Regions from separate parts of the Marinobacter nauticus ATCC 49840 genome, predicted to be linked through region 1. Evidence: predicted binding sites of a transcription regulator. Region 1 holds the regulator's gene; each other region holds the start of a gene.

Region 1 (7,523 bases):
CGAAGAAGCCCAGAAGTGGCTGGACCAGTTGGAGAAGATTTCGCCCAAGCTGGCGGAGGAACTGGTGCCGACCACGATTTCCATCAGCATCCTGTTGAAAGTTTTGCAGAACCTGTTGAAAGAAGAAGTGCCGGTGCGGGATATGCGCTCCATTGCCGAGGCCATCGTGAACGTGCATCCAAAGAGTCAGGACCCGAAAGTACTGACCACGGTAGCCCGCCAGGCGCTGCGCCGGATGATTGTTCAGAGTATTTGTGGCAACGACGCCGAAATCCCTGTTATCACGTTGGATCCAGACCTGGAACAGTTATTGCTGAAGTCTGTTCAGCAGAGTCAACAATCCGGCGGTCAGGATGACATTGGTCTGGTGCTTGAGCCCAACATGGTGGAAAAGCTGCAACGATCCCTTCAGGACAGCGTGCAGCGCCAGGAAATGCTCGGCAAGCCCGCCATCCTGCTGGTTTCTGGGCCCTTGCGGCCAGTACTGGCGAAGTTTGCCAGCTACGGGGTAGAGCGTTTGCATGTGCTCTCTTACCAGGAAATCCCGGATAACAAACAGATCACGATAGTCGCTTCTGTGGGTCAATAAACCGACGGAGCATCGCGGGGAGCCAGAGTGCTTGCCGGTGGGAGGATGAAACAGCATGAAAGTAAAACGGTTTTTTGCGCAGTCCATGGCTGAGGCCCTGAAGCAGGTAAGCCACGAAATGGGGCCGGATGCCGTTATTCTGTCTAACCGCCGGGTTGATGGTGGTGTTGAGATCGTGACGGCACTCGACTACGACGAAAACATGGCGCGTCAGCGTCTTGGCGATAGGGCGGTTGAAGCCACCAACGGCTCCCGGCTGGCAGAGATGCAGGCCGAGCAGCATCGTCGGCTGGAAGAGGAGCTGAACCGGTCCCGCAGTCGCATTCGTGAGGTTCGGGAAAAGCGCGCAGGAAGTGGCGCCTCAGGTGGCGTGGCGTCGTCCTTGTCTTTCGAGACTGCCGATTTTCCGGCGTCACGTCCCAGTGATGAAGCGCTGGCAAAGCCGTTTGCGGGTAGCGAATCCGGCGCCGGTGGCTATGCCGATGAACTGGCCAGTATGCGTGCCGAAATCAGCTCTCTGCGTGATCTGGTCAGTGGTAAGGCTGCAACTGCCACGCCGACCGGCAACAGCGCAGTTCAGCAACGATTGGCCGAGCGCCTGCAGGAGTTCGGTTTGGGCGCGGAGCTGGCCGGCTCTCTGTCCCGTCGGCACCGGGCCGGGCGTCTGGAGGACGGCTGGAAGCAGTCACTGAAAATGCTGGCGACCGGCGTTCGTACCGGTCGCGAAGACTGGCTTGATGCCGGCGGTATCTATGCCCTGGTCGGGCCAACCGGGTCTGGCAAAACCACCACCATTGGCAAGCTGGCGGCTCGATACGTGCTGGAGCATGGTCCGGATTCGTTGGCCCTGGTCACCACCGACCGCTACCGTGTGGCCGCTCATGAGCAGCTGTTCGTGTTCGGCCGCATCCTGAATGTGCCCGTGCGTGTGGTGGATGAGAGCCATTCCCTGGATGACATTCTTGATGAATTATCGGATCGACACCTGGTGCTGATTGACACTGCCGGCCTGACCAGTGCCGACCGCGGTTACCAGGAACAACTGGCGGAGTTGGCTCGCAGCGATCACAATATCCGTACACATCTGGTGGTCTCCGCCACCAGTCAGCCACGTATCATGAAATCCGTGTGGCATTGCTATAAGATGGCAAACCTTGCAGGCTGCATCATGACCAAGATTGATGAGGCCCTGACCCTGGGCGAAGCGCTCGGGTTCGTTATGGAGACCAGCTTACCGGTGGCTTGGTACACCGATGGCCAGAAGATACCGGAAGATCTCCAGAGGGCGGAGGCCATTCCGTTGGTGCGCCTGGGCGTAGAACGGCTTAAGGCTGTGCAGAGCGCACAGGCAGTCGCCGAAGGTGCCTGAGCCTCGTTGGCGACAGAATAAAACACCGGCACGCGTGCCCGTACAAGAACGTAGTAAGAGACTGATAACAGTATGAGCAGACCACATCCGGTTCAGGTGATTGCGGTTTCCGGCGGCAAGGGCGGTGTCGGCAAGAGCAATGTTTCGGTCAATCTCGGTATCGCCCTGGCCCAGAAGGGGCGCCGGGTTGTCTTGCTGGACGCGGATCTCGGGCTCGCCAACATCGATGTGTTGCTCGGCATTACCGCTAATCGAAATCTGCAAGACGTACTCAGCGGCGATTGTGATCTCAAAGACGTGCTGGTGAATGGTCCTGGTGGTATCAAGATTGTACCGGCTTCCTCCGGCACCCAGCGTATGACCCAGCTCAGCGCCATGGAACATGCCGGCCTGATCAACGCTTTCAGTGAGCTGGGCGATCAGATTGACGTTCTGATTGTGGATACCGCCGCAGGTATTTCTGAATCGGTGGTCAGCTTCCTCAGGGCATCGCAGGAACTTCTGCTGGTGGTCTGCGACGAACCTACCTCCATTACCGATGCCTACGCGCTGATCAAGCTGATGAACCGGGATTATGGCACGAACCGCTTCCGTATCCTGGCAAACCAGGTCCGCAATGAGCAGGAAGGCCGCCATCTGTTTGAAAAACTGACCCGGGTCACCGAGCGTTTTCTGGATGTGGCACTACAATATGTAGGTATCGTGCCTTACGACGAGGCCGTCAAGAAAGCCGTCCAAAGACAGAAAGCGGTATTGGATGCCTATCCGAGGGCGAAAGCCTCGCTGGCTATCCGGGCTCTGGCCGAAAAAGTGGATAGCTGGCCTTTGCCGTCCTCTCCCAGGGGGCATCTCGAATTCTTCGTGGAGCGGCTCGTCGAAGTCTGATCTGAATCCAGTCCTACAAGAAAACCGGATACATGACATTGGCGAAACATCTGGGAATTTACCATCAGGCCGGCGCCAGGAGCCCTTCAGCCCTGATTGAAGAGCATGCGCCGCTGGTCAAGAAAATCGCCCTTCATCTCATGGCCCGGCTGCCGCCATCAGTGCAGCTGGAAGACCTTATGCAGGCCGGTATGATTGGCCTGCTGGAGGCCGCGCAGCGCTATTCTTCCGGCAAAGGTGCCACCTTTGAAACCTACGCAGGGATTCGCATCCGCGGTGCCATGGTGGATGAGATCCGCAAGGGCGACTGGGTGCCCCGCTCAGTGCATCGCAACGCCCGGCGAATCGCCAGTGCTATCAAACAAGTGGAAGATCGTACCGGGCGCGAGGCCCAGGATGCCGAAGTAGCTGAAGAGCTTGGCATTGGTCTGGACGAGTATCATGCCTCACTTGCCGACGCGAACAGCGGTAGACTTTTTAGTCTTGATGAGCTCAATGAATCCGGCGAGCTGCCGATAGAAGAAGCAGAAGCGAGTGATAATCCGCTGGACGGTATTGCTTCAGGCGCTTTCCAGCGCAGTCTAGCAGACGCCATTGAGCAGTTGCCTGAGCGTGAAAAACTGGTATTGAGCCTGTATTACCAGGAGGAGCTCAACCTCAAGGAAATCGGTGCGGTGCTTGGGGTCAGTGAGAGCCGGGTAAGCCAGATTCACAGCCAGGCGGCGTTGAGACTTCGCAGCCGGCTGGCCGAGTGGCGGGATGGTGACAACGACTGATCGGCCAGGTGCTGTGTTTCGCTTTCAGCAAGCTGTGTAGCTTTTGGTAAACGATGCTTTACAACGTGCGCAAACACCACACAATAAGCGCTTAAGGTAGCAGCCTGCTAGACTTCCAAAAGGCTGAATGAATTCCGGGTGTTACTGACTGGAGGTCCCATTGGACAAGAACATGAAAATTCTCATTGTGGATGACTTCTCCACAATGCGACGCATCATCAAAAACCTGCTGCGAGATCTCGGCTTCACCAATACGGATGAAGCGGACGATGGCAACACCGCGTTGCCCATGCTCCGAAGCGGCAAGTATGACTTCCTGGTGACTGACTGGAACATGCCCGGCATGTCGGGCTTTGACCTTCTGAAGGCTGTCCGTGCTGATGAAAATCTGAAGAACCTGCCGGTTCTGATGGTAACGGCGGAGGCCAAGCGGGACCAGATCGTGGCGGCGGCTCAGGCCGGGGTGAACGGGTATGTGGTCAAGCCTTTCACGGCAGCCGTGCTGAAGGAAAAGATCGAGAAAATCTTCGAACGAATCCAGTAACCAGAGGTCGGATGGCTCGCCATGAGTGATACCAAACAGAACCATCAGGGCCTTGATCCGGAGGTGGCGGAGAAGCTTCAAAAGCAGGCCTCCGACCTGGCCGAGAATGTAAACGCCGGGAATTATGCCAAGGCGATGACCCTGATCAATGAACTGAGCGAGGTTCGCGATCAGAGTCTGTATCGGGAAGTGGGGCGACTGACCCGCAGCCTCCATGAGGCAATCCGGAACTTCCAGATAGACCCGCGTAATGCCGAGCAGAAAGAAGTGCTGTCGAAGATGAGCGACGCTTCTGACCGTCTGGCCTATGTGGTTCAGATGACCAGCCAGGCGGCGAACCGCACCATGGATCTGGTTGAGGAAAGCATGCCGGTGGCTCACGCCATGCGGGATGAAGCGGTTTCCCTGCGGGATGAGTGGCAGCGTCTGCGCCGTCGTGAAATGGAGCCTGCGGAGTTTCGGGAGCTTTACGGTCGCATCGACAAGTTCTTCGCTGGCCTGACGACAGACTCCGACAGTCTGTACCAGAACCTGTCGGAAATCCTTCTGGCTCAGGATTTTCAGGATCTTACCGGTCAGGTTATCCAGAAGGTCACCGCGTTGGTGAAAGAGGTGGAAGACAACCTTCTTGGTCTGGTGGTGATGGCCAGCCACGTTGATCAACTGACCGGCACAGTGCATCAGATTGAAGAAAAAGAAGAATCGGCCGAAAAAGGGGTAGGGCCCCAGATCAAGGCCGATGAGCGGGAAGATGTAGTTTCGGGACAGGACGATGTGGACGATCTGCTGTCCAGTCTCGGATTCTGATAATAAAGAGGGTGACGCATGGCGTTAGATGCTGATGAAGAGATCCTGCAGGACTTCCTGGTAGAAGCCGGCGAGATACTCGAAAAGTTGTCGGAGCAGCTGGTGGATCTGGAGCAGCATCCCGATGACAGCGATCTGCTGAACGCCATTTTCCGTGGCTTCCATACCGTGAAAGGGGGCGCAGGCTTCCTTCAGCTGGAGGCATTGGTTAATTGCTGCCACTCTGCGGAGAACGTGTTTGATATTCTCCGGAATCACAAGCGCAAGGTAACACCGGACCTGATGGACGTGGTGCTGGAGGCGCTGGACAACGTTAATGCCATGTTCGAAGAAGTCCGCAACCGGGAAGAACCGACGCCCGCGCCGGACGAACTGATTGAAGCTCTGGATGCACTCGCCAAACCCGAGTCCGAGGATGCACCGGCGGTGGAAGCACCAACCCCGGCACAGGAGCCGTCGTCTGCGGATGTCGGGCAGCAAGGGGATCAGGGCGATATCACTGACGAAGAGTTCGAGCAGCTGCTGGACGCGTTGGCGGATGAAAAATCCGATGGCCAGAAACCGGTCGGCAACGAGCAGGTGAGCACCCCGGCAGAATCCGCCGGCGGCTCAGACAGTGATGAGATTACCGACGATGAATTTGAGGCCCTGCTGGATCAACTCCACGGCAAGGGCCAGTTTGCCGGCGCACCTGCGGAAGATGAAGCGCCCAAGGCAGATATCGACACCAGCGGTGGCTCGGAGAAATCATCCGGTGACGCCGATCTGATTTCCGACGACGAATTCGAGAACCTGCTGGACGAACTGCATGGCAAGGGTGCAGGCCCAAGCGCGGGGGCTGCCGCAGGTGAGCCCAAGCCTGCGCCGGCTCCATCAAGCAAGGCCGAACCAGCCCAGGAACCAAAGAAAGCGGAAGCCAAAGCCGAGAGCAAGGCCGCTGCCAAGCCGGCCCCTGCGCCTGCACCTGCCCGTGAGGCCGCACCAGCGGGCGAAACCACGGTTCGGGTTGATACCAAGCGCCTGGACGACATCATGAACATGGTGGGCGAACTGGTGCTGGTGCGTAACCGCCTGCAGCGTCTGGGTTCCGAAAGCGAAGACGAACACATGCACAAGGCAGTGGCCAATCTCGATGTGGTGACCACGGATCTGCAGGCTGCCGTCATGCAAACACGGATGCAGCCGATCAAGAAAGTTTTCGGCCGTTTCCCCAGAGTGGTGCGCGACCTGGCCCGCAGTCTGAAGAAAGAAGTGAATCTGGTCATGCACGGTGAGGAAACCGACCTGGATAAAAACCTGGTTGAAGCTCTGGCCGATCCCCTAGTGCACCTGGTGAGAAATTCCGTGGATCATGGTGTCGAGGCACCGGACGTACGGGAAAAGGCCGGCAAACCTCGCGCTGGAACCGTGACTCTGTCGGCGGAGCAGGAAGGCGACCATATTCTGCTGTCCATTGTCGACGACGGCGCCGGTATGAATCCTGATGTCTTGCGCCGCAAGGCGGTCGAGAAGGGCCTGTACGATCAGGATGCGGCAGACCGCCTTACCGATAACGAATGCTTCAATCTGATTTTTGCGGCCGGTTTCTCCACCAAGGACCAGATTTCCGATGTATCTGGTCGGGGTGTCGGCATGGACGTGGTGAAAACCAAGATCGGCCAGCTCAATGGGCAGATCAATATCATGTCCGAACAGGGCAAGGGCACCAGCATTATCATCAAGGTGCCGCTGACTCTGGCCATTATGCCAACGTTGATGATCATGCTCGGTGACCAGTCTTTCGCGCTGCCGCTGGTGAATGTGGTGGAGATTTTCCACCTGGATCTGACCAAGACCAACATTGTCGACGGCAAAGAGTGTATTGTCGTGCGGGACAAAGTGTTCCCACTGTTCCACATCAAGCGCTGGCTGGTGCACGGTGCGGCAGGTCAGGCCGAGCCGGAGAATGCGCACGTGGTGATTGTGGCCATGGGCACCAAACAGGTCGGCTTTGTCGTTGATCAGCTGATTGGCCAGGAAGAGGTGGTGATCAAACCTCTGGGCCGGGCCCTGCAGGGGACGCCAGGAATGGCCGGCGCCACCATCACCGGTGATGGCCGTATCGCCCTGATTATTGATGTGCCGAGCCTCCTGCAGCACTACGGCTGAACAGGAATTTCCGGGATTGTGTAGGAGAAATGGATGACAGTTTCTGTCCTGGTCGTGGATGATTCGGGCTTTTTTCGCAAACGGCTGACGGAAATCCTGACGGCCTCGGGCCAGATTAAAGTGGTAGGCGCCGCCACCAACGGGCGGGAAGGTGTCGAGCTGGCAGAAAAACTGCGCCCCGATGTGATCACCATGGATTACGAGATGCCGGTGATGGACGGCATCTCTGCCGTGCGCGAGATCATGCGCAAACATCCCACCCCGGTTTTGATGTTCTCGTCCCTGACCTATGAAGGTGCCCGCGTTACCCTGGATGCCCTGGAAGCCGGGGCAGTGGATTTCCTGCCCAAGAACTTCGAGGAAATTGCCAGGGACACCAGTCAACTTCAGAAAATCCTTATCCAG
Region 2 (7,523 bases), 1.1 Mb from region 1:
CGGGTGTCGACCATGCCCGATTTGCCAAACTGGGTCAGGCGATTGAACATGAGGCGGGAGTTCGGGGAGATCCGGAGTTCCGAGCCGTCGGCCAGTTCAATGGTTGCCGATCCGGCACCGGAGAGAATTTCGTCGCCAACCCGGACAATCGAATCTTCGGACAGAGGGAGTTTTCGCCCATCCATTCCGGAGATCTGTTGCACGTTGCCGGTGACCGCAATCACCCGGGCCGGTTCGGGCTGACGTTTCAGCCAGTTTACGGGAATGCGCAGGGTATCCCCGGCGCCGAGTTTGGCGTTGCTGGCCAGGCCATTATGCTCCAGCAGTCGTTGCTGTGTGGTCTGCTGGGAAAGCAGCGTCTGGGTTATGCTCGCAACCGTATCACCCTGGCGTAAGGTATAAACCCACTCCGGGGCATTGTCCCGTTGTTGGCTGCCGGATACCGCAGAACCCCGTGCGATTGACAGCTCCGCGACAGTGGTCGCTGGTACCATGAACGCCAGTGCAAGGAAGGCCAGGGTTTTCAGGTGCTTGCTCAGAGCGTCAGGCATTTGCAGTGTCATCGTTCCGAATTTCGTTTGCGTCACCGGGCTTGATGGCTTCGAGCCGATAGCCTCGCTGGTAGATGGTCTTGATGCGAAATCCGTTTTCAGGGTTGAGCCCGAGCCTTCTGCGAAGGCGGCTCATATGCGTATCCACCGTGCGGGTATTGATGTCCCTGGTCAATCCCCACACCCGCTCCAGCAGCATTTCGCGGGTGAGCAGGCGGCCCTGGTTCTGGAACAGGAACAGGGTCAGGTCGAAGTCCTTGTCGGTGAGCGTTAGTGGCTCCCCGTGCAGGAGAATTATGCGTTGGTTGGTGTTGATCTCGAAGGGCCCGTAGACCAGAACCTCCTTTTCGATTTCCGGGTTGCTGCGGCGGGCCAGTGCATTGATGCGTGCGACCAGTTCAGCCGCTCGTGCCGGTTTGGCGATATAGTCGTCGGCGCCGGCATCCAGGGCACGAACGATGTCGGTTTCACTGTCACGCTGGGTCAGGAAAACGGCCGGCACAGGCCAGTTCAGCTGTGCCCGGATGTTTTCCAGTACCTCAATTCCGGTCATGTCCGGGATCTGCCAGTCCAGAATGATCAGATCATAACTGCGGTGCAAAACGGCACCGAGAAACGATTGGCCGGTCGGAAAGCTGTCACAGTGATGTCCTTTCTCTGAAAGGATGGACTGGATGTGCTGCGCCTGTTCGTGTTCGTCTTCCAGCAGAGCAATGCGCATTAAGCCTGGCCCTCGATCGTGTTGCCTGGTTTATATACCGTAGCGCAGAGCCCTTGGTCAGACCCTGCAGTGTCGGGGATTATCCCAAAAAATGAGTTCCCGTTCAGTATCGTTATGTAGAATTCCGTAAGTCCACCGCTGGCCGGCCGTTGTGATCATCAACTGTTTGTCGGCAGCCGGGGAAATTGCTGCAGCCCCAGAACCAGCCTTTTTTGCTTTTGCGCCGCACCAGGGGCGAGAAACAGTGGGGGCAGGGTACCGGTTTCTGGCTGGTTCCGTCCTCGGGTTGATGGTCCTCCAGGGGGCGGGTGCCCTTGCAGGCGGGGTACCGGGTGCACGCAAAAAAAGCGCCGAACTTGCCCTCCCGTTCAACCATCGGCGCCCGGCATTTCGGGCAGTGAATGGCGGTGCCTGGTGTCTCTGTATTCGCCAAACCCGCAGCGGGCGCTTGCGCCATGAATCCGCGGATTTCATCTTTGAGGGATTCCAGAAACGCTCTTGGGTCCTCTTCGCCCCGGCGAACGCCCTCGAGAGTGGCCTCCCAGACAGCGGTGCGATCTGGCGTACGAATCGATTCCGGTAGCGCCGCGATCAGGGATTTCCCCTTGTCGGTGGCGCGGATAAAGCGTTTTTCCCGGAACAGGTAATCGCGGCGGAACAGCGTATCGATAATGGCTGCGCGAGTCGCTTCGGTGCCAAGGCCATCGGTTTCCCGCAGCGTTTTTCTCAGCTCGTTGTCGGCGACAAAACGGGCGATATTGGTCATGGCCGATAGCAGCGTGGCATCGGTGAAGTGTTGTGGCGGCTGGGTTTTGCGCTCGTTAGTCTGGGGGTCAGTGCAAAGGACCGGCTCGTTTTTTTCCAGTCTTGGCAACGGAGCTTTTTCTGGCTCTTGCCCGGGTTCCCGCTTGCGGATTTCCAGCGTTTTCCAGCCTGGCTCGATCACGGCTGTCTCGGTGGCGCGAAAGCGATAGTCCTGAATCGCGACCGTCAGCCGGCCTTCCCGATGCACGGCGTCAGGTGCAAACTGCATCAGATAGAATCGACTGATCAGATCGTAGATTTTCTGTTCGGCCGAAGACAGCTTGCCGTTTGGTGCGGGCCGCACTGTGGGAATGATTGCGTGGTGGGCATCCACTTTTTGGTCATTCCAGGCGGCAGAGCGGCGTTCTGTACCGGTTTTCTCGCAGAATCCGGACAAATCCGGGGCGACACGGGCGATGGCACGAATCACCGCCTCCCGTTGGCTGAAATGCTCCTCTGGCAGGTAGCGGCTGTCTGACCTTGGGTAGGTAATCAGTTGATGGCGTTCGTACAGGTTTTGGGCGGTGTCGAGCACGTCTTTCGCGCCCATCCGGTATAGTCGTCCAGCCTCTATCTGGAGTGCAGACAACGACAGAGGTAACGGCGGCGGCTCCGGGCGATCGCGAAACCGGGCTTCATCAATTCTGCCGGGTCGACCGCTGATGGCGGCGACAATCTGCTCGGCTACCGACTTGTCCAGCAGCCGGTTTTCTTCATCCAGATGATCCTGAAATTCGTCACCGGGTAACCAGCGAGCAATGAACGGTCGCTGGTCGGCCTCCGGCTCGCTGGCCTGGAAGGTGGCTTCGACCCGGTACCAGGGCTTGGGCTGGAAGTGCTCGATGGTGTTGTCTCGATCCACCACCAGCCCCAACACCGGAGTTTGCACCCGACCCACGGAGAAGACGCCCTGTTCGCCCCGGGTTTGATAGCTGAGGGTATAAAACCGGGTGAGATTGATGCCATAGAGCCAGTCGGCCCGCTGTCTCGCCAGCGCAGAATGGGAGAGTGGGCGGAACTCCCGGTTGTCTCGGGGGTTCTGTATGGCGCGGGCTACCGCCTTGGGGGTAAGGTCGTTGATCAGTATCCGTTTTACCGGTGCCTTGGTGCCGAGATAGCGCAGGACTTCGTCGACCAGTAGTTGGCCTTCACGGTCGGGATCGCCGGCGTGGGTAATCAGGTCGGCCTTGCGAACCAGGGCTTCAAGAACTTTGAATTGCAGGCGCACGCTGTCCTTGGGCACCAGTTGCCAGGGTTCCGGGAACATGGGCAGGTCTTCAATGCGCCATTTTTTCCAGGCCGGGTTATAGCGCGCAGGCTCGGCGGGCTCCAGCAGGTGGCCTATACACCAGCTTACCGTGGCAGCATCTGGTCCTTTACCGCAGCGTATCCAGCCCTGGCCTTTCTCGTGGGGGCCGGGCAGTGCGGCGGCAATGGCCCTGGCCAGACTTGGCTTTTCGGCGATGTACAGGTGCATGGGTATCTGGGGATTGGTTGCTGGCAGGGGAATGTGTCGCTTTGAGGCTTTTGTGTCAAGGGCTTCGGGGTTCCGCGGCGTACTGTAGTAGACTGTTTACACAGCAGGTCGGGACATTGATGCTTAAAGTCCGAAGTAGGTGTTTTATGAAAGTACAGGAAAGCATAGAGGAAAAGCTGGTCGCGGGCTTTAACGCCAGCGTGATTTCTGTGGAGAACGAAAGCCATATGCATTCGGTGCCACCCAACTCTGAAACCCATTTCAAGGTAACGCTGGTGTCAGCGGATTTTGAAGGGCAGATGAAGGTGCGGCGCCACCAGGCAATTTACAAGGTTCTGGCGGATGAACTGGCGGGGCCGGTGCATGCTCTGGCATTGCATCTGTATACGCCGGAAGAGTGGACGGCCAGTGGTCAGGCGTCTCCGGTTTCGCCCAACTGTATGGGCGGGTCGAAAGGTGATGCAGCAATGGACAAGAAGCTTCAACAAGGAGCTAATGGATGAGCCAGTTTTTTCAGATTCACCCGGAAACACCGCAAAAGCGTCTGATCAAGCAGGCGGTGGAGATTTTGCGCAAGGGTGGGGTGATTGTCTATCCCACAGATTCAGGCTACGCACTGGGCTGTCACCTTGGTGACAAGCAGGCGGCAGACCGTATCAAGCGAATTCGGCGCCTGGACGACAAGCACAACTTCACCCTGGTGTGTCGTGACCTGTCAGACATCGGGGTTTATGCCAAGGTGGACAATACCCAGTATCGGTTACTGAAGAATTTCACGCCGGGCCCGTACACCTTTATTCTGGACGCGACCAGCGAGGTGCCTCGCCGGTTGCTGCATCCCAAACGGCGGTCTATCGGCATCCGGGTTCCGGACAACGAGATTGTTCGGGAATTGCTGGGTGAGCTGGGTGAGCCGATTATGAGCAGCACCCTGATTCTGCCGGGTGAAACCGAACCTTTGACCGATCCTTACGATATTCGCGAGACCCTTGGGCATGAGCTTGATCTGATTATTGATGGCGGTTTCTGCGGTATGGAGGCTACCACGGTGGTCAACTTTACCGGTGATGTGCCTGAAGTTACGCGGGTGGGCAAGGGTGATCCGGCCCCGTTTCAGGTTTGATCTGATTAGCAGTTACCCCCGGGCTTCAGGCCCGGGTATTCAGGCTGAAGGCGTAGCGTTGCTGCGCTGTGATACCCGTCTCGGCGGGTGTGGCGGTGCGGCGAAGGCTGTCATAACGGTGGATGACATCTTGCAGTCCATTGAACTGCTGGTTTTCGCTGAGCAGTGAATCCAGCAGGGAATTGTTCACGCCATAAGCCTGATTGAGCTTGAGCGCATTATCCATAAAGTGCAGGGTGGGTTCGGTCACGCTCAAGCGGCTTAACGCCTCACCAAATCCCCGGTTGTTGTTGAGATCCTGTTGTATCCTCTCCCGCACCTGGTCGGGAATTTTGCCGTCCAGCTGAATGCTGCCTTGCTCGGTTTTGCTCACGCTCAGCGCCGTTGCCGGGTGTACGTTGTATTCGGCAAGTTTGTGCCGCAAGGTTTCACGAACGTAGGACAGGTCCTGGGCAACCGTCTGCTTGTACTGGGTCAGTGGCAATTGCCGGGTTTTCTGACTGGCCGAGTTGCGCTCCTGCCACTGTGACGGCGTGAAGCGGTCGTCGGTGCTGCTCTGGGGCTCGCCTGTGGCGGCGCCTTCATTGCTTTTACCGGCGGGTACGTCAGTGCGCGGCGCACGGTTGTCCATGGCTTGCTGAAAGCGCGTGCTGGCCTGTAACAGTGATGTCAGCAATGACATGGTTGCCTCCCCTGAACGGAAAATCTCTGCCGGATATCACGGAATTAGTCCGTGATGCATCAGGCTTTGCAGGTTTCGGGCCAATCTGCCTTGCCTTCTGGTTTGAGTGTGCCGGGACGAATGTAAAACATTGCAAGGAATGACATAGCGGGCGCGTCCGGATGATCTGCGTCATAAAAAAATTGATGCATATCTATAAAGTTATGCGCCAATTCGCCGTCATTACTCTTGGATGTCCAGATCATCTTCCGTTGTCGGGGTCACATGAAAAAACAATACTCAATCCGTTTCCTGTTATTGGCAGCACTGGCTGCGGCTTTCACCGTCATTCTCGTGTTTACGGTTGTTTACAGCGCGCAGTCCCAGCGAGCCCACCTCGAAGAGTACAGTCACAAATACGTGGATGGTCTGGCAAAGTCCTTTTTCGATGGCCTGAACACCATGATGGTGACGGGCACCATTAATAACCGTGATGTTCTGCGCGAGAAGGTGATGGCTCCCGAGGACGTACTGGATGTTCGGGTGATCCGCAGCGATCAGCTGAATGCCATGTACGGTGCTGGGAATGCTGCCGAACAACGCCGTGAGCCGCTGGACATGAAAGCGCTGGATGGTGAACGGGTAGAGCACTATTCGGAGAACGACGCGGGTCGTGTCTACACGTTGATCGAGCCGGTTATTGCCAGCGAAAACTATCAGGGCGTGAACTGCCTCGGCTGTCACCAGGCCCAGGAAGGGGACGTGCTTGGCGCTATTCGGGTCGACTATTCTTTGGCGGAGAGCGACGCGCGCCTGCAGCAGCAGTTGATGGTGAGTGGCGGTATCCAGATTCTGATCTTTGTGGTTATTTTCATACTGACTACCGTAGTGTTGGGGCGCCTGGTGTTTTCCCGCTTACGTCGGCTACACGACCGAATGGATGAAATCTCCCGCAATTCGGATCTCTCCATAGAGCTGGAGGTAACCCGAAACGATGAGATTGGTTCGGTCTCTCGTGCGTTCAATCGGATGGTCGCCAAGATCCGCGCCAGCATGCATACGGTGATGGACAACGCAGAACAGGTTGAAGCGGCGGCCCGCACCATCGCCGGTAAGGCAGAGACCACCGAGCAGGAAGTGCTGGCCCAGAAAGACAATACCGACCAGGTGGCCAGTGCCACCACCGAGATGGCCGCTTCCGCGGTGCAGGTTCGAGAGAACGCGGTGACTACCGCACGGAAATCGGCCGATACCACCAAATCGGCAGAAACCGGAGAGCATCTGGCTAGAAATGCGGTTCAGGGTATTGAATCTCTGAACGCGGAAGTCCAGAACGGTGCGCAGCGTATTGAGCAGTTGGATCAGCGGACAACGGAAATGGCCTCACGGCTGGAGCTGATTTCAGAGATTGCCGACCAGACGAACCTGTTGGCCCTGAACGCGGCCATTGAAGCGGCCAGAGCTGGTGAGCAGGGCCGGGGATTTGCCGTGGTCGCAGACGAAGTACGGGCGCTTGCCTCGCGCACTCAGGCGTCCACTGAGGAGATTCGCCAAACCATTGAGGGGCTGAAAAAAGAGGTGGTGGATTGTGTCGGTACCATGCGCCATGCCTCGGAACTTGCCCAGCATCAGGTGGATTCAATTCTGAAAGTGGAAACCGAGCTGCAAACCATTGCTGCAGCGGTGCGTGAAATCACGGGGCTGAATGAGGAAATGGAGAGTGCGGCTAACGAGCAGAGCGAAGTGTCGGACTCCATCAATCAGAACGTGATTGAAATCAGCCGCTCTGCCGAGCAGACCTCCAGCGATGCCCAAGAGACCGCGCGAATTGCAGGGGATCTGCTGGCCATGGCGGAAACCCTGCGCAAAACCATCGAGCAGTTCCGCCTGTCCCAGAGCTGAAATGGGCGATATACCGGGGCACTCAGCCCCGGTGATCAGACACAAACGGATTGGTGGCGCGTTCCTGGCCAAACGTAGACATGGGGCCGTGGCCACAGATAAAGCTAACGTCATCCCCGAGCGGGAACAGCTTTTCCCGGATAGAGTGAATCAGGGTGTTGTAATCGCCTTTCGGGAAATCCGTGCGGCCAATGGAACCATTGAACAGCACGTCACCCACCTGGGCCAGTTTTGAGCCTCGATGGAAAAACACCACATGGCCAGGGGTGTGGCCCGGCGTATGC
Region 3 (7,523 bases), 1.1 Mb from region 1:
TGTATTTTGCCCTGTTCAAGGGGATCCCTTCCTGGGAGGTGCTGATTCATCGGGTGATCTGGTCCTGCCTGTTTCTGGCCGTGGTCATCTCGATACTCAAGCGCTGGCCGCCGGTGGTGGCGGCACTGCGACAGCCGCGCCGGCTGGGGTATGTGCTGGGTTGTGCCGTGTTTATTGCCTTGAACTGGGGTATCTATATTTATGCCGTGGAAACCCGCCATGTGTTACAGGCCAGTCTGGGCTATTTCCTGACGCCGTTGGTAAATGTGGCCATGGGGCTGCTGATCCTGGGTGAGCGTATTTCCCGGCTGCAGGCTGCGGCGGTGGGTTTGGCGGCGGTTGCGATTCTGTATCAGCTGTTGCTGCTGGGCGAGCTGCCGTGGATTACTCTGGTGCTGGCGTTCAGCTTCGGCACCTATGGCCTGATGCGCAAGAAAGTGGAACTTGATGGTCTTTCCGGTCTGTTTGTTGAAACGCTGTTATTGCTGCCGTTGGGCCTGCTGACCCTGGCCTGGCTGTCGTCGCAGGGGCTGTCACACTTTTCGGACAGCACCTACAGTGCATTGCTACTGGCCTCCAGTGGCGCCGTGACCGCCATCCCGCTGCTGGCCTTTGCCGGGGCTGCGCGCCGTTTGAAGCTGTCAACCGTGGGCTTTCTTATGTACATCAACCCCACAATCCAGTTCCTGATCGCGCTGTATATCTTCCATGAGCCGCTCAGCACGGCCAAACTGGTGAGCTTTGTGATGATCTGGGTGGCGTTGTCAATATACTCGTGGTCGGCCTGGGTGGGCCGATCGAACAGAGAGGCTTCGGCATGAAACACCCCATCAGCGGCTATCACAAAGACGATGAAAACCACTGGGTAGCGCAGCTGGCGTGCGGTCATAACCAGCACGTGCGCCATGATCCGCCCTGGGTAAACCGGCCCTGGGTTGTCACGGTGGAAGGCCGGCAATCCATGTTGGGAGTTGAGCTGGATTGCCGGAAATGCGATGACCATGCGCCAGCGGATGTCCGTCCGGATAGTCCGGAAGGACCTCAGTCTCCCAATCAGGCCAGGGTTTCCAGATAGGCTTCCAGTTCGTTGGCGAGCCAGCCCACCACGGCGCCCCCTTGCGCCTGCTCCGACTCCAGCGCACTGAACACTTTCCACCAGCGGGCGCTGCGGTGGTGGATGGTTTTCAGCTGTTCCTTGCGCAATGCCTCAGCAATCAGGGGTAAGGGTAAATCCGCCCAGCCGGCGCCATCAATCACCGCATCACGCATCAGTTCGTATTGGGTAAAGGCGAGGTAGTTGGCGGTTTCCGGGGATTCGGCCACCAGTTGGGCATCGAGCATGTAGGCCAGGGTGATTTCCGTGTGGCTGACCAGGTCGTCCTGAGTGACCCGTTTCAGTTGGCTCAGGGGGTGGTCCGGAGCTGCCACGGTGAGCATGCGCACATCAGCCAGTTCCCGAAACCATTGATAACCTTCGTTCAGCAATTCCGGCATCAGGCCATAGGCCACATCCACGGACTGGCTGCGAACCAGCGGCGCCAGTTCCCGAGGCGAGGCAAGGTAAACCGACAGGCTGGTCTGGGGGAAGCGTTGTTTCAGCCGGCGCAGAATGTCGCGCCAGATATCTTCCGGAATGGCATCGTCCCGGGCAATGCGCAGGACCGATTCGGCACCACTCAGGTGGTGCTGGCAGCGAGCCCTGATCTGGCTGGCAACCTGGTCGAATCGCCGGCAGTCGGTCAGGATGGACTGGCCGATGGCCGTCAGGTGCAGTTGATTGCCGCTGCGTTCAAACAGCTCCACCCCCAGTTCATCCTCCAGGGACGCCAGCACGGTACTGACGGTGGTGCGGCTGCGGTTCAGTTCCCGGGCCGCCGCGGCCACGCTGCCGTTGCGCACAACCGAGAGGAAGGTCTTGATCTGTGACGTTTTCATGGTTTGCTCTTTGCGACGGATTTTCCGTCGCTCAGCGACTCACACCTGTTGAATGATGCCGCTAATATGGCAGCAATTCTCAGGAGGTCAAAATGTTTACTTCTCTGGCGCGGGAAAACCTGGCGCTGACATTATCAGCGGTGGGCGCGGGCCTGTTTGCGCTCGCCGGTATTACCTGGGGTCTTTGGGTCGATTCCCTGGTTATTCTCTTCGATGGTGCCTATTCCCTGATCAGCCTCGGGTTGTCGCTCCTGTCACTCTATGCCGCCCGCCTGGTTCGCCGGCCGGCCAATGACGATTACCCATTCGGGATGGGGGCCGTGGAGCCGCTAGTGATCGCTGTGAAAGGTCTGGTGATTGCAGTGGTGTGTATCTTGTCGCTGGTATCGGCGGTGGTGTCGCTGCTTCAGGGCGGCCGTGCCGTGGCGGCGGACATGGCAATGATCTTTGGTGCGGTGAACGTGGTGGGGTGTCTGGCGGTCTGGGCGTATCTACGGTGGTCAAGTCTGCGCAATGGTTCGGGGCTGGTGCAGGCGGAACAGCGCCAGTGGCTGATGGACAGTGCCCTAAGCGCTGCCGTAATGATTGGTTTTGGCGCGGCCTGGCTGCTGGAACGCAGTCATTGGGCGGAGCTGGCCGTGTATGCCGACCCGGTAATGATGCTGGTGATTTCGGTCTACTTTATGACGGTGCCGGTGAAGATGGTTCTGGAGTCAGTTCGGGAGCTGTTGCTGGCGGCACCGAAAGACGATGCGCTGGACGACATCCATGAGACCCTGGAAGACCTGGGCCTGAATCCGGAACAGGTCCGGGTGGCCAAGCTCGGCCCGAACCTTCTTCTTGAGGCCCGCATGATCCGGATCTGACCGGGCCTCAGAGGTTTAGCCCTCCCATAGCCAGTACCTGCCTGCGGGTATCGGCTTTCTCCCGCTCAAGTTTGCCAAGCAGTGACACCCCGTCGCACTCCGGATGGTCGGCGAGGAATCGCCGGGTCAGCTCGATCTGGACATGCAGATCCTGGAAACGGCCGTACAGATCCTGTCGCTGGCGTAGCTCTTTCCGGAATGGCTTGCTGTACCGGGCATCCAGTTCCAGAAGATAGCGGATACGCTTGAGGTTCTTGCGCAGTTGGTGCAGGGCTTCATCCGGAGCGGTGTGCAGCAGTTCTGCGGTTTTTCGGTTGAACTGCTTCAGGCGCCGGTTTGTCGCGGCCTGGATGTCTTTTTTCCGCAGGTTTGCAGCCAGCTTATGAAAAGATTTGGACTCAATGTAGTCTTGCCAGCGCGACAGGCTTTGCTGGTAGCGTTTCTGGCCAAGGCGTTTGGCCAGTTTGCGCTGTGCTTTAGATGCCCTGAGCCGCGCCCAGTCGGTCAGCGTGGTGCAGAGTTGTGGGTTGTCGTGGCACAGCTCGGGGATATCCTGAAGAAATACGTGCAGATCCCGCAGGGCGCTGGTGGCCCGGGCATGTCGCTTCAGTTCTCGGATATGCTCCTGTAGTTGGCGATCGCCGGTAATCTCGGCCAGGGGTTCGGCAATGGCCCGGCTGCGGCGAAGGGCAATGCGGTACTGGTGCAGAAATTCGTCATCCAGCCCCAGAATGACCCCCGGGGTCAGCAGTTCCAACTGATTGGTCAGCTGCTGCAAAACCTCCGGGAGTGTGTTCTGGTCCAGTTCAGTGGCGCCGGGACTGGCTTTTCGGTTCTTGCGCAGGAATTCGTTGTAACTGAAATCACGAGGCGTCAGGAAGGTTTCCAGTGCACCCTTGTTTTTGTCCACTTTCTTCCAGTGCCTTACCGGCAGCCGGATCTCAAGGATACTGGCGGTTGGCAATTCGAACGGAGCCTGAGGCGCCAGAAAGGCGGCCAGTTCGAGTAATGCCGGGTTGTGGCCAATAAGGGTAATGCGGTTCTGGTTGTTATCCAGATTCTGCAGCCAGCGTAATAGACGCCGGAAGTCGAAGGTGTAAAGCTCGTTTTCGGTGACGACTTGGGCCGGCTGGGCGTCGACGCTGAGTGCGCCTGCCAGCGTTTGCTGGGCTCGCACAGCGGGACTTGCATAAATGGCGCCAGACAGCGCGCCCAGGCATCTCAGTGCCCGCGCGAGCGGCGCAAGCTGGCTTTGGCCTCTGTCATTCAGCGGGCGTTCCTGATCGCAGAGGTTGTCGTCGTTCCAGCTCGATTTGGCGTGGCGGATAAGAAAAAGCCGTTTCATGCATGCTTGCTCATGAGCTGAATATTCAGACCTTAGTCTGACACAGCCTCAAGTCGTTTACATGACGGCCGATACGTATTTAGACGTATGACCCTGATATGACGGGCTTGTTTACACAAAAACCTGTTCCGGACCTGCGTTTGGTATACAGCATTTAACAAACTGCAACGGAGTGCGGGCTGCGTTTGTGCATAATCAAAGGATTACAAGAAATGACCCCGGAGCGAAGACCATGACCTTCATGAGCAACCTGACCATCAGAACACGGCTTCTGATTGGAGTGTTGGTGCCTGTACTGATTACGGCTGGAACAATTGCATGGATTACGGCGAACCAGATCCGGGCCAATGGAGAGGCAGAGTTGGAACGCCTCGAGCAGGAACTGTTGGAAGCGCGCAAGGAAGGTTTGAAAAACCTGGTTGAAACCGCGAAATCCGTGGTGCTTGAGGCCAAGTCCACTCCAGGTTTTACGGAGCAGGAGGCGCAGGAAGAGGCGCGAGAGCGGTTGCGGTCAATCAAGTTCGGTCAGAACAACTATGTCTTCGCCTATGATCGCAGCCTGTTCAATCTCGCCTATGCACCGGATCCCTCCAAGGAAGGGCCGACTACCAATCCGAACACCCAAAAGCTGGTTCGCGGGTTGTTCGATGCGACAGGTGATGATGGCTTCATGCCTTATGAGTGGGCGAACCCTGCTACCGGCCAGGTGGAACCGAAAGTCTCCTACTCCACCATCATTCCGGGCTGGGACTGGATGATAGGTTCCGGCGTGTATGTAACCGATGTTCAGAGAGCGGTGGCCGCTGCCCGGCAAGAAATCGATGCAACCATGACGTCTGCTATGGGCTTCATTTTACTGCTGACCATTGTGGTGGTGGTGATTTCGTTGGTAATCGGGTTGGTCATTGGCCGCACCGTGACTGCGCCGCTGAACAAGGTCAGCGACATGATGCGGGAGATTGCCGACGGTGAGGGCGACCTGCGCCAGCGCCTGCCGGAAGATGGTAAAGATGAGCTGGCCGTTCTGGGCCGCCGCTTCAACCATTTTGTCATCAAGATTCAGGACACCATCCGTGAGGTCGGCTCAACCACCGACCAGGTGGCTTCGGCTGCTGAAGAACTCAGCCGGGTGGCGAATGAAACCCGCCAGTCGGTTCAGGAGCAGGGTTCGGAAACCGACCAGATTGCTTCAGCCATCAACGAAATGGCGGCAACGATTCAGCAGATTTCCGGCAATGCTAATGAGGTGGAAGGCGCAGCTTCCGATGCGGACCGCACGGCCAAAGAGGGTGGTGAGACCATCAACAGTGCCCAGGGCGCGGTCAATCAGCTGTCCCAGGAAATGGAAGACACCGCACGCAGCATCAATGCCCTGGCCGATAAGTCGAACGATATCCAGCAGGTGCTGGATGTGATTCACGCGGTTACCGAACAGACCAACCTGCTGGCCCTGAACGCTGCCATTGAGGCAGCCCGGGCCGGCGAGCATGGTCGCGGCTTCTCGGTGGTTGCCGACGAAGTGCGTCAGTTGGCGAAGAGGTCTGCCGAATCGGCTGACCAGATCCGGGAAATGATTGATGGCTTTGTGGCGGAGTCCAAGGCTTCGGTGGAGCGTATGAACAACTCCCGCAAGAGCTCGGAGGCGACGGTTGAACGGATCAATCATGCCACCAGTGCACTGAACACCATCGTGACGTCAGTGACCCAGATTCACGATCAGGTGACTCAGATTGCGACGGCCGCTGAACAGCAGAGCCAGGTGGCAGAAGAGATCAATCAGAACGTGGTGCGGATTGTCGACGCGGCCCAGCGCAGTGACACCGGCGTGACCCAGACTAATGAGGCCAGCCACGAACTGGCCCGGCTGGGGGAGAATCTGCGCGAGCTGGTTGGCCAGTTCAAGGTCTGATTACCCTCATAAGAAAGCCGGCCCGCCACATTGGCGCGGTCGGCTTTCGTCGTTATGATGGTTCATTCCGGCATGTTTGAATCAAAAATCGATAACAATGGAAGCCAACACTATGTCCCTGCGTAAAACCCTGCTGGCGGCGGTCAGCACTCTTGGCCTGCTGGCCAGTCCTTTCGCGGTCTCTGAAGAAACCTATACCCTGCGTCTCGCGGAAACCTGGGGTCCCAATTCTGGCCTGCTGGGGGATGCGCCCCGCAACATGGCGGCCATGGCCGAGGAAATGTCCGGCGGCCGCCTGAAGATCCGGATTGATTCCTCCAACAAGCACAAGGCCCCTTTCGGTATTTTCGATCTGGTCCGTAACGGCCAGTACGACATGGGCCACACCGCCTCTTATTACTACAAGGGCACCATTCCCAACGCCATGTATTTCACCACCATACCCTTCGGCATGATTGCGCCGGAGATGTATGCCTGGTTCTACCACGACGACGGCATGGAGCTGATGCAGAAGGTATATGAACCCTTCGGGCTGCTGTCCTTCCCGGGTGGCAACACGGCCAATCAGATGGGTGGCTGGTTCCGGAAAGAGATCAAGTCTCTGGAGGACCTGAAAGGCCTGAAAATGCGCACCCCCGGCTTTGCCGGCGAGGTTATGTCGGAAGTGGGCGTGGCGGTCACCAACCTGCCGCCGGGCGAGCTGTATACCGCGCTTGAGCGCAACACCATCGATGCCGTTGAATGGGTTGGCCCGGCGCTGGATCTGCAGATGGGCTTTCATCAGATTGCCAAGTATTACTACTCCGGCTGGCAGGAGCCCAATGCCGAAGTGCAGTTCCTGATCAACAAGAAAACCTGGGACAAGCTGCCGGCTGATCTGCAGGCCATCCTGCGGGTCTCCATGCGTACCGCAGCGTATGACATGTATATCCAGAGCACCCACGAAAGCGGTGTGGCCTGGGAGAAGATGAAGCAGGAATACCCGGATGTGACCCACAAGGTGTTTCCACCGGAAGTTATTACTGCCCTGCGAGAAACCACTAATCGCCTGTTGGATGAATTTGCCGAGAAAGACGAACTGGCGAACGAAATCATCACCTCACAGCGTGAATACCTTAAGCAGGTGCGCCCCTGGACCAATATTTCGGACAAGGCGTATCTGAACAGTGTCGCGGAGCAGTAAAGCCGCTGCGTGACAATCGGGCCTGATAAGGCTGGAAAACAGGAGGGGCGTGGTCAGGGAATATCCGCACGCCCCTTTTTGTTTGCGTCTGTTTCTGGAAAAATACGCCGCTCAAACTTTGGGCAGGGCCGATGAAACAGACACTGCTATCTCTGAGCAATCTCACCAAACAGTTCGACGGCAAAAAAGTGCTGGATTCACTGGATCTGGACATTTTTGACGGCGAGTTCATTACCCTCCTGGGCCCCTCCGGTTGCGGCAAGACCACCTTGTTGCGGATGATGG
Region 4 (7,523 bases), 1.2 Mb from region 1:
CCTCGCCGGTTTCTTCGGAAGACAATACCAGCCTGAAGCCGCTACCTGTGTCGATAACGCCAGCCGATACGCCAATGCCCGCTTCGTTGATTTCGTCCGCCAGCCCCTGCAAGGTGTTGTTAGAACCATCGATGGTGAGCGTCGCCGATTTATCACCGGAAGAAATGGTGAACGATCCGGTACCGACCGACGTAGAGTCACGGTCAGCAAACGTAGAAGACGCCAGGGACTGCGACTGCGCAAGGCTCAACACATTGACGTTGTAGGTGCCACGGCTGGCCTTGGTGCTGTCTACCGTAACCGACACATCCTCATTTGAAGACGTTGCCGAAAAGGCTTTCAGATTGTCGGGCGCGCTCAGCTGACGCATCGGCAGCCGAAGCTCCGTGATAGCACTCTTCAAGGTGCCATAGGCAGAAATGAGCAACTCTGCCTTCTGGGTTCGGGTGTCGAGCCGATTCTCTTTAGGCGCACGCTCAGCTTCAACGAGCTGATCAACCAGATCAGAGTTCAGAACTCCCGAGCCGATACCTAATGCTGAAATATTTGCCATAACCATGCCTCCTCAAGGGGGCGCTTCGCTTACTTAGTCCTTTATCGGCTGCCAGCGGCAAAACTTTGCCTATATTTCGGCTAACCACTACACCAATTTGTAACACCCTGTAACGGACAGTCTAGCACCGTATAAAGCAGAACACCGCCGGACCCTGTCAGGGTGCGGCGGTGCTGAAATACCGTTGTCTGGCATCCGCGTAAAAGCGGCAAGCTTTCACACTTTGATGTTAAACAACGTCAGCGGTTCATCCTGCTGCAATTTTTCTGCCAACCTCATTGCCACTTCGTCCGGGATCTGACGGATGACTTCCTGGGTGCTCTGATCAACCACTTTAACAATGGTCTGCCCCATCTCGTTATCCACCTCAAACTGAAGATCCCGCTGCACATTCTGCACGAAATCATTCAATTGGCTCACCGCATCATTCAATTCATCCCGCTGCGCTTCCGAACGAGCCTGAAGCTTCTCGGCTCTGGATGTCTCAGTCGCGGCCTGCGGGCTCTGAATGGCTGAGCCACTCGAACCTGAAGCAGCAAGGTCAGGGGCTTTTCCGCCCTCGGCCTGAGATGACGACAGTGCCTTCCCCGGAGCCTGGGCGTTGGAACGCACCAGCTTGAGATCCGGGTTATTCAGGTTAACGTCATTCATAGCTTTACCTCGCTATTCCTCTAACGGCGTAAAGCCGGAACCCGAAGGTTCCGGCCGTTACCGCCAAGCCCTTACTGCAGCAGAGACAGAACCTGCTGAGGACGGGCGTTCGCCTGAGCCAGGACGGAGATACCGGCCTGCTGCAGCACCTGGGCCTTGGACAGCTTGGCTGTCTCAGCCGCGAAGTCCGCGTCCAGAATCCGGCTCTGAGCGGCGCTCAGGTTGGTGCTGGTGGACTCCAGGTTGGAGATGGTGCTTTCGAAGCGGCTCTGGATCGCACCAAACTTCGCACGCTGGGAGTTGATGGTGTTCAGTGCCGCGTCTACGGTCTTCAGGGCCTGGGTCGCGCTCTCGAAAGAGGAGATGTCCAGATCAGACACCTTGCGCAACTCAGAACCAGTATCCGCGAAGGCATTAGAGCTTGTGACATCGACCGCGAAGGAGCGATCAGAATCCAGCTGCAGATAGCCACTGGTTGCCACATCTTCAGCGGTGGTGTCCGCAGTCAGGGTTGCCGCAGCACCGGCATCCTGGAGCGCACCCTCGTCATCGCGGTACTGCTTGGTAATAGTCACGTTACCGGCGTTCTGCACCCCAGTATCGCCAACCACGATATCCGCACCCGTTTCGTTGGTCAGGACGATGGAAGCACCATCCTCGGCAACTTCTGCGGTGATACCGGTCTTGGAAGACTGGTCATTGATCGCCGCTACCGCAGCAGACAGAGAATCCTGGCCGCTGGTTGCGTCAATGGTGAAGGACACAGACTGAGCTTCGCTGTTGTCCGCAGTCAGATTCAGGGTATAGCTACCAGAAGCTGCAAAGGCCAGATCCACTTCGGTACGGGCCGTGGCGGTTACGCCAGTGTCTGCAGTCTTGGAGTTGATATCAGCAGCGATATCCTTGGATGTCGCGTTGGCCGCAACGCTGATGGTTTCTGAACCCAGGTAGCCGTTGATGGCCACAGAACCGGAAGACACACCATTCACCGCGCCACCACCAGAAGCGGCTGTGCCAGCTGCTGCACCGCTCGCGATCACCTGGTTGTTACCGTACTTGTCGGTACGCAGGTTGGAAGTAGAGGCAGAAATAGTTTCGTTGGCGTTGGCACCAACCTGGAACTGGGCGGAGCCGAAAGTACCGTCGAAGAGCTTCTGGCCGTTGAAGTTGGTAGTTGTTGCAATACGATCCAACTCAGAAACCAACTGGTTTACTTCGTCCTGCAGAGCCTGACGATCAGAGGAAGAGTTGGAAGCGTTAGCAGACTGAACCGCCAGCTCACGAACACGCTGCAGGATGTTGCCTGCCTCGCCCAAGGCACCTTCAGCGGTCTGCGCCAGAGAGATACCGTCGTTGGCGTTACGGGTTGCCTGGTTCAGACCACGGATCTGAGCTTCGAAGCGGTTGGAAATCGCCAGACCAGCCGCGTCGTCTTTGGCAGAGTTAATGCGCAGACCTGAGGACAAACGCTCCAGAGCCTGATTGGACTGGTTCTGGGATTTGTTCAGCTGGTTCTGAGCGGACAATGAAGCAACGTTAGTGTTAATACCGAGAGCCATAATGCTTCTCCTTCGACTGATGTCGTTTTCTCTTGAAACGGTCTGGCGCCCGATTCAAGTTTGGAGCGCCGCCCTGTTATTCCACTTAACGGCACGCTCAGACTCTCCTTTAGAAAAAATTTCGCTTCTTTTGTAAAAAAATGTAAGACATCAGAATTTAGTCCAGGCATTCAGCCAGAGCTTCAGATTGTCGCCTGACAGCATCCACTTTTCACGCACACTCTGCTTGAGCTTGTCACCCGCCCGGGCGGTCGCTTTCATATCCGAAAGATGCATTCGAATAGCATCGACCCAATCCTTGAAGCGGTTCTTTACGAGCGTGACCGGCAATCCGTGTGCCCGATACGGTTCGACATCGCTGCACACCACAGGATAACCACAGGCCCCGTACTCCAGCAGTCTCAGGTTACTCTTGCAACGATTGAACAGGTTGTCTTCCAGTGGCGCTATAGCCAGGTCCAGATTCAAACTGGCCAGCTTTCGCGGATACCGCGAAATCTCGATCCCCTCATGAACCTCTGCGACAAATGGACGAAGCTTGTCCGGGCACATGCCAAAGAACACCCACTCGACCTCATCAGCCAGTTCCTGCACAACCGCTTCAACCAGTTCGAGGTCACCGGTATGCCCCATACCGCCTGCCCAGCCCACCCTGGGCTTTTCGGACTGGCGCCTCAGGCTTTCCAGGTCTCCCCACCACGCCATTGGCAAACGGTTTTCAACCACCTGGATATCCGGGTGCAATCCGGAAAATGCCTCTGCCAGCGGGTAAGTTGAAACAACAAACCGATCCACATGCTTCAAGGAACGACGCAAGGACTTCAATATATCCTTTGGCATGTTTTCCCGGTACGCACTTTTGATCGGCAAATTCGGTAAATAGTCGTCGAGCTCGAAGACTGTCGGCTTCTTCAGTATCCGACGGGCTGATTGCATGTGCTCCACAGCCTGATCGGTGATCTGTCGCTGATACACCAGGACATCGGGATCCAACCGGGCCATTTCAGCAATGTTAAGCCAGTCAAAGTCCGCCATGCCGCCCGCGACGGCTTCTTCTTTCATGGCCAGTAACGGCTGCATGATCCGGTAGTGACCACAGCCCCAGGGATCCGCAGGGTGAGCAAGAATGGTGGAGAGTCCAAGGGCCTTCTGGGGCTGCCAGTTCAGCTCCACACGATGATCCACCTCAAATCCATTCGCTCTCAACGACAGGTTTCTGTTAAAAGCGGGGTCGTTGCCCATGTAGGGCAACCAGCGTTGAAACATCGCTTCCTGCTCTTTCTGGAAGCGACGAACCTTGTTCTCGTCGGCTGTTTTATCGACCGAGGTCTGACTGGCATTGGCAACATGCATCACCAGCGCATGGGGGGTCCAAACGCTCAGATAACCCGCCTGAGCCACCTTCAGACAGAAATCGATATCGTTGTAGGAGACGGCAAAGGCCTCCTCGTCCAATCCACCGACCTGCTCGTAAACTGATTTTCTGACCAGCATGCAGGCGCCAGTCACAGCCGAGTAATTCTGGTCGACCATGAGTCGGTTCATATAACCGGGGTCATTGGCCTCTGCATCAATACAAATGTGCTCAGCCGGCCCCCTCATGCCCACGACAACGCCAGCGTGTTGAACCTTGCCGTTGGGGAACAACAACTTGGCGCCAACAATGCCCACTTCCGGTCTTTGAGCATGGTTCATCAAGGCGTCGAGCCAGTCCTCTTTTATGATACCTGTGTCGTTATTGAGCAGCAGAACGTAGTCTCCCCGGCTTTGCGTTACCGCAAAATTGTTGATTGCCGAGAAATTAAAGGGCTTCGGGTAACGAAGCACGCGAAGGTTGGGCAGGCCCATACTGTTGAGGCCATCAAGCCATGTGCGCGCTTCAGGCGTTTCGCTGTTGTTGTCCACCACCAGAATTTCGTAATTCGGGTAGGCGGTCTTTTCGAGAATAGATTCCACACAGGTTTGCAGGAGATGTAGCTGGTCCTTGGTAGGAATAATGATCGACACAAGGGGCGCGCCGGCATGGGGGTAGCGAACCCGCAGACTGCTTGAGGTCAAGCCCGGCTCAATTCCGGCACCAGCATACCCTCGGCGTTCCAGATGACTTCGGATCACTGGTACGTATGCGGCCAGGTCGAACGTCTGCGTACCCGCGTGCAGCAGAAACAGGGGCTCGTCGGTACGGCCGATACAACCGAACCCCCGCTCCTCTATAAGGCGCAGGATGTAACCCAGCTCAAAAGCACTGTCATCGTTTTTGCTGAACCCACCAAGCTCGACCAGCGTTGCCCGGCGAAACAGCCAATGCCTGGACATATCGGCCGGTGAACTGAGCAACATATCGAGGTTGAGGCCGGGTCGGAAATAGCCGCTTTCGGTCTTACCATTGTTTTCGACCAGCTCATCACCATAAGCGGCATCCAGCACTGCACCAGAAGACTCAAGCTCAGCCAACAACAGCACCAGGCCCGCCGGGGTCAACTCGGAAGGCGTTCTGGCCACCACCAACCAGTCACTCTTGAGATCAGAGGCAGCCGCTTCGTTAAGCACCGAGATCAGGTCTGATCGGTCATATTCGGCAAAGGAAACGTCCTGAAAAAGCTCCTTCCGGTAGAACGATTCATCCGGGGTGAGCACCAGACACGACAGTGAGGGGCAGTAGTAGCGTGCGATCCTGAATGCCAGTACAGAAATATTGAGGTTGTAATCCTCCGGCTTTTCATCGATCAGAACCAGACACAGCGATTGCCGTGCTGCGGTTGTCTCCAGACGTTTGGCCAGAGGAATGGACAACTCACGCTGCCCGTACCAGTTATCGAGACTTATCACGCCGCCGGGACGACCACACTCTTCGGTACGTCGCTCGAGGTCGGAAAAGGACATCAAACCAGCGTCATCAATACCTCCGGCTTTTTGGTAAAAGCCCTTGAAATCGACTTTCTGGAAGTTGCTGCTTTGATCCCAAAGAGGTTTGGCCTGAACGTGCCCTTCCTGTTTGATCTCCCCGCCCAGCATTGCATCCAACTGGGCCAGGAAGGCTTTTCGGCCATTTTCACCGAGTGTCTGAGCGCTTGCGTGGCGTTGATTCTGACCAGCGTGAATGCGGAAACAGGATAAATGCTCCTGCACGTACCCAAGATCACCCACCATCAACAATCGGGCATAAACAGCCAGGTCGTTGACCGATGTGATCAGGCGATTGTTCAGGGCGCTCAAATGGGGATACGCGCCCAGCAGGTCTCTTCGGCGAACCATGATAGTACTGGGCTCACCAATGAAATTGATTGGAAACACCCGGAAAAACTCGAGCACGTCTTTTCCAAGTAACCGTGCGTCTTCGCGGACCGGCATAAGGTTAAAGAGCCGGTCCTGAAGCGCATTGCCGGAGTCATCAATCAGCTTCCGCCGGGAGGTGGCCAGAATAACGCCCGGCTGCTCCAGCGCCGACCTGAGTCTGACCACGCAGTTTTCCGCCAGCACGTCATCGTCGTTGAGAAACTTGATGTAGCGCCCGCGGCTGAGGCGAACGCCGTAATCCATTCCAACAAGGCCACCCAACTGTGTTGCGGACTTGATGTAGCGGATGCGAGCGTCATCATAACCAGTGACGACATCAGCCACCGAGTTATCGGCACAGTCATCCATCACCAGGATTTCGAAGCCCTCAACGTCTTTCTGAGCGTAGATGGAATCAATGGCCTCTCGCAGAAACCTGGCCTTGAAAGCCGTGATGATAAAACTTACGGCCAGGGTTTCGTTTTGCTGATCTGTCATTGGTCACTCTTTTCGGGTTTGGTTACAACGTAAAGAACGCTTTCTTTTTTCAGGCCAAGCGACTGGTAAACGGCAGTACCAAAATACCCGACATCCAGCAGTTGCAACCTGAACCCCGCGTTCTGTACCCGGGAGACATAGCCCTCCCGGTTGTACAGACGAACATGATCGTCCTGGCCAAAGCGCCGCCACCTCTCGGCTTCCCGCTCCTCAGCAGGGTCCTCATCAATCTCGTCAAGGTCACAGATAATCGGCACCATCAACAGCGCACTGCAACCTGGCCTCAGAACGCGAAACAACTCTGACAATGCTTTGGCATCGTCCTGAACGTGCTCCAGAACATGACTGCACACGAAAAAGTCCAGGCTGTTCGCATCAAAAGGCAGATCCATCAGATCAACCCTGTGATCCACTCCCTGCATGGCGAAATCGGCAGTCTGGTAATCGGCGAAGCCAATCTGCTTTAACCAGCGGGAGAAACCCGGTTCCGGCGCGAAATGCATGACGCTGGCATCACGGGACAATTCACCTCGACATAAAAGGGCGGACAGCCAGTACGCATAAAGACGCTCCCGGTCCGACGCACCGCAAGACGCACAGGTATAGGAATCGTGGGCTGTCATTTCACCCTGGCCAAAATATTTGAAGCCATTGTCCTCGGCATGCTTCCGGTAGAACTCCGGAAGCGCGTGGAACCCCTGGTTAACGGCATTACACAGGGGGCAATAGCTTTTAGAAAGGTGACGCGCGATCACCTGCTCCGGCGGAATCACCGGTGCTTTAGCCGCGCCACGCTCCTTCATGACTTCAACCAGGTTGTCGAGGATCAGGCGAGACGTGTTTGCCTGCAACTCTGACGCTTCTCGGAACTTATTGATGGCTGATTCGAAGTCACCATGTTTGAACTGCGCCACCGCGATGTCATTTGACAACGCATCGTAGCTTCCGATGACCGACTCAACCTGCAAAAGAAGTTCTGCAGCGCG

The links. Region 1 encodes FliA, which starts transcription of late flagellar genes. Its sites were predicted from a motif close to CTAAAGTTTNNNNNNNNNNNGCCGNTAA; they were not measured.
Region 2: MARHY_RS11665 (methyl-accepting chemotaxis protein) is a predicted target of FliA. The motif match lies at 5,554-5,581, and genes of this name have one in related genera.
Region 3: MARHY_RS01445 (methyl-accepting chemotaxis protein) is a predicted target of FliA. The motif match lies at 4,194-4,221, and genes of this name have one in related genera.
Region 4: MARHY_RS11960 (flagellin N-terminal helical domain-containing protein) is a predicted target of FliA. The motif match lies at 2,849-2,876, and genes of this name have one in related genera.

What each region holds. Positions count from the first base shown of each region.
Region 1 covers NC_017067.1:1,376,287-1,383,809, forward strand. The annotation lists gene flhA (flagellar biosynthesis protein FlhA) at 1-589, shown strand, start outside; gene flhF (flagellar biosynthesis GTPase FlhF) at 645-1,958, shown strand; gene MARHY_RS06340 (MinD/ParA family protein) at 2,031-2,843, shown strand; gene MARHY_RS06345 (RNA polymerase sigma factor FliA) at 2,876-3,619, shown strand; gene cheY (chemotaxis response regulator CheY) at 3,780-4,163, shown strand; gene MARHY_RS06355 (protein phosphatase CheZ) at 4,185-4,970, shown strand; gene MARHY_RS06360 (chemotaxis protein CheA) at 4,989-7,118, shown strand; gene MARHY_RS06365 (protein-glutamate methylesterase/protein-glutamine glutaminase) at 7,152-7,523, shown strand, end outside.
Region 2 covers NC_017067.1:2,500,897-2,508,419, reverse strand. The annotation lists gene MARHY_RS11700 (FecR domain-containing protein) at 1-551, opposite strand, end outside; gene MARHY_RS11695 (response regulator transcription factor) at 544-1,272, opposite strand; gene MARHY_RS11690 (DNA topoisomerase III) at 1,385-3,553, opposite strand; gene MARHY_RS11685 (BolA family protein) at 3,700-4,056, shown strand; gene MARHY_RS11680 (L-threonylcarbamoyladenylate synthase) at 4,053-4,676, shown strand; gene MARHY_RS11675 (hypothetical protein) at 4,702-5,358, opposite strand; gene MARHY_RS11665 (methyl-accepting chemotaxis protein) at 5,623-7,239, shown strand; gene MARHY_RS11660 (MBL fold metallo-hydrolase) at 7,262-7,523, opposite strand, start outside.
Region 3 covers NC_017067.1:324,706-332,228, forward strand. The annotation lists gene rarD (EamA family transporter RarD) at 1-821, shown strand, start outside; gene MARHY_RS01425 (DUF3565 domain-containing protein) at 818-1,075, shown strand; gene MARHY_RS01430 (LysR family transcriptional regulator) at 1,054-1,935, opposite strand; gene MARHY_RS01435 (cation diffusion facilitator family transporter) at 2,028-2,801, shown strand; gene MARHY_RS01440 (CHAD domain-containing protein) at 2,809-4,146, opposite strand; gene MARHY_RS01445 (methyl-accepting chemotaxis protein) at 4,379-6,055, shown strand; gene MARHY_RS01450 (TRAP transporter substrate-binding protein) at 6,168-7,238, shown strand; gene potA (spermidine/putrescine ABC transporter ATP-binding protein PotA) at 7,370-7,523, shown strand, end outside.
Region 4 covers NC_017067.1:2,561,447-2,568,969, forward strand. The annotation lists gene fliD (flagellar filament capping protein FliD) at 1-553, opposite strand, end outside; gene MARHY_RS11955 (flagellar protein FlaG) at 770-1,204, opposite strand; gene MARHY_RS11960 (flagellin N-terminal helical domain-containing protein) at 1,276-2,763, opposite strand; gene MARHY_RS11965 (glycosyltransferase) at 2,914-6,537, opposite strand; gene MARHY_RS18385 (class I SAM-dependent methyltransferase) at 6,534-7,523, opposite strand, start outside.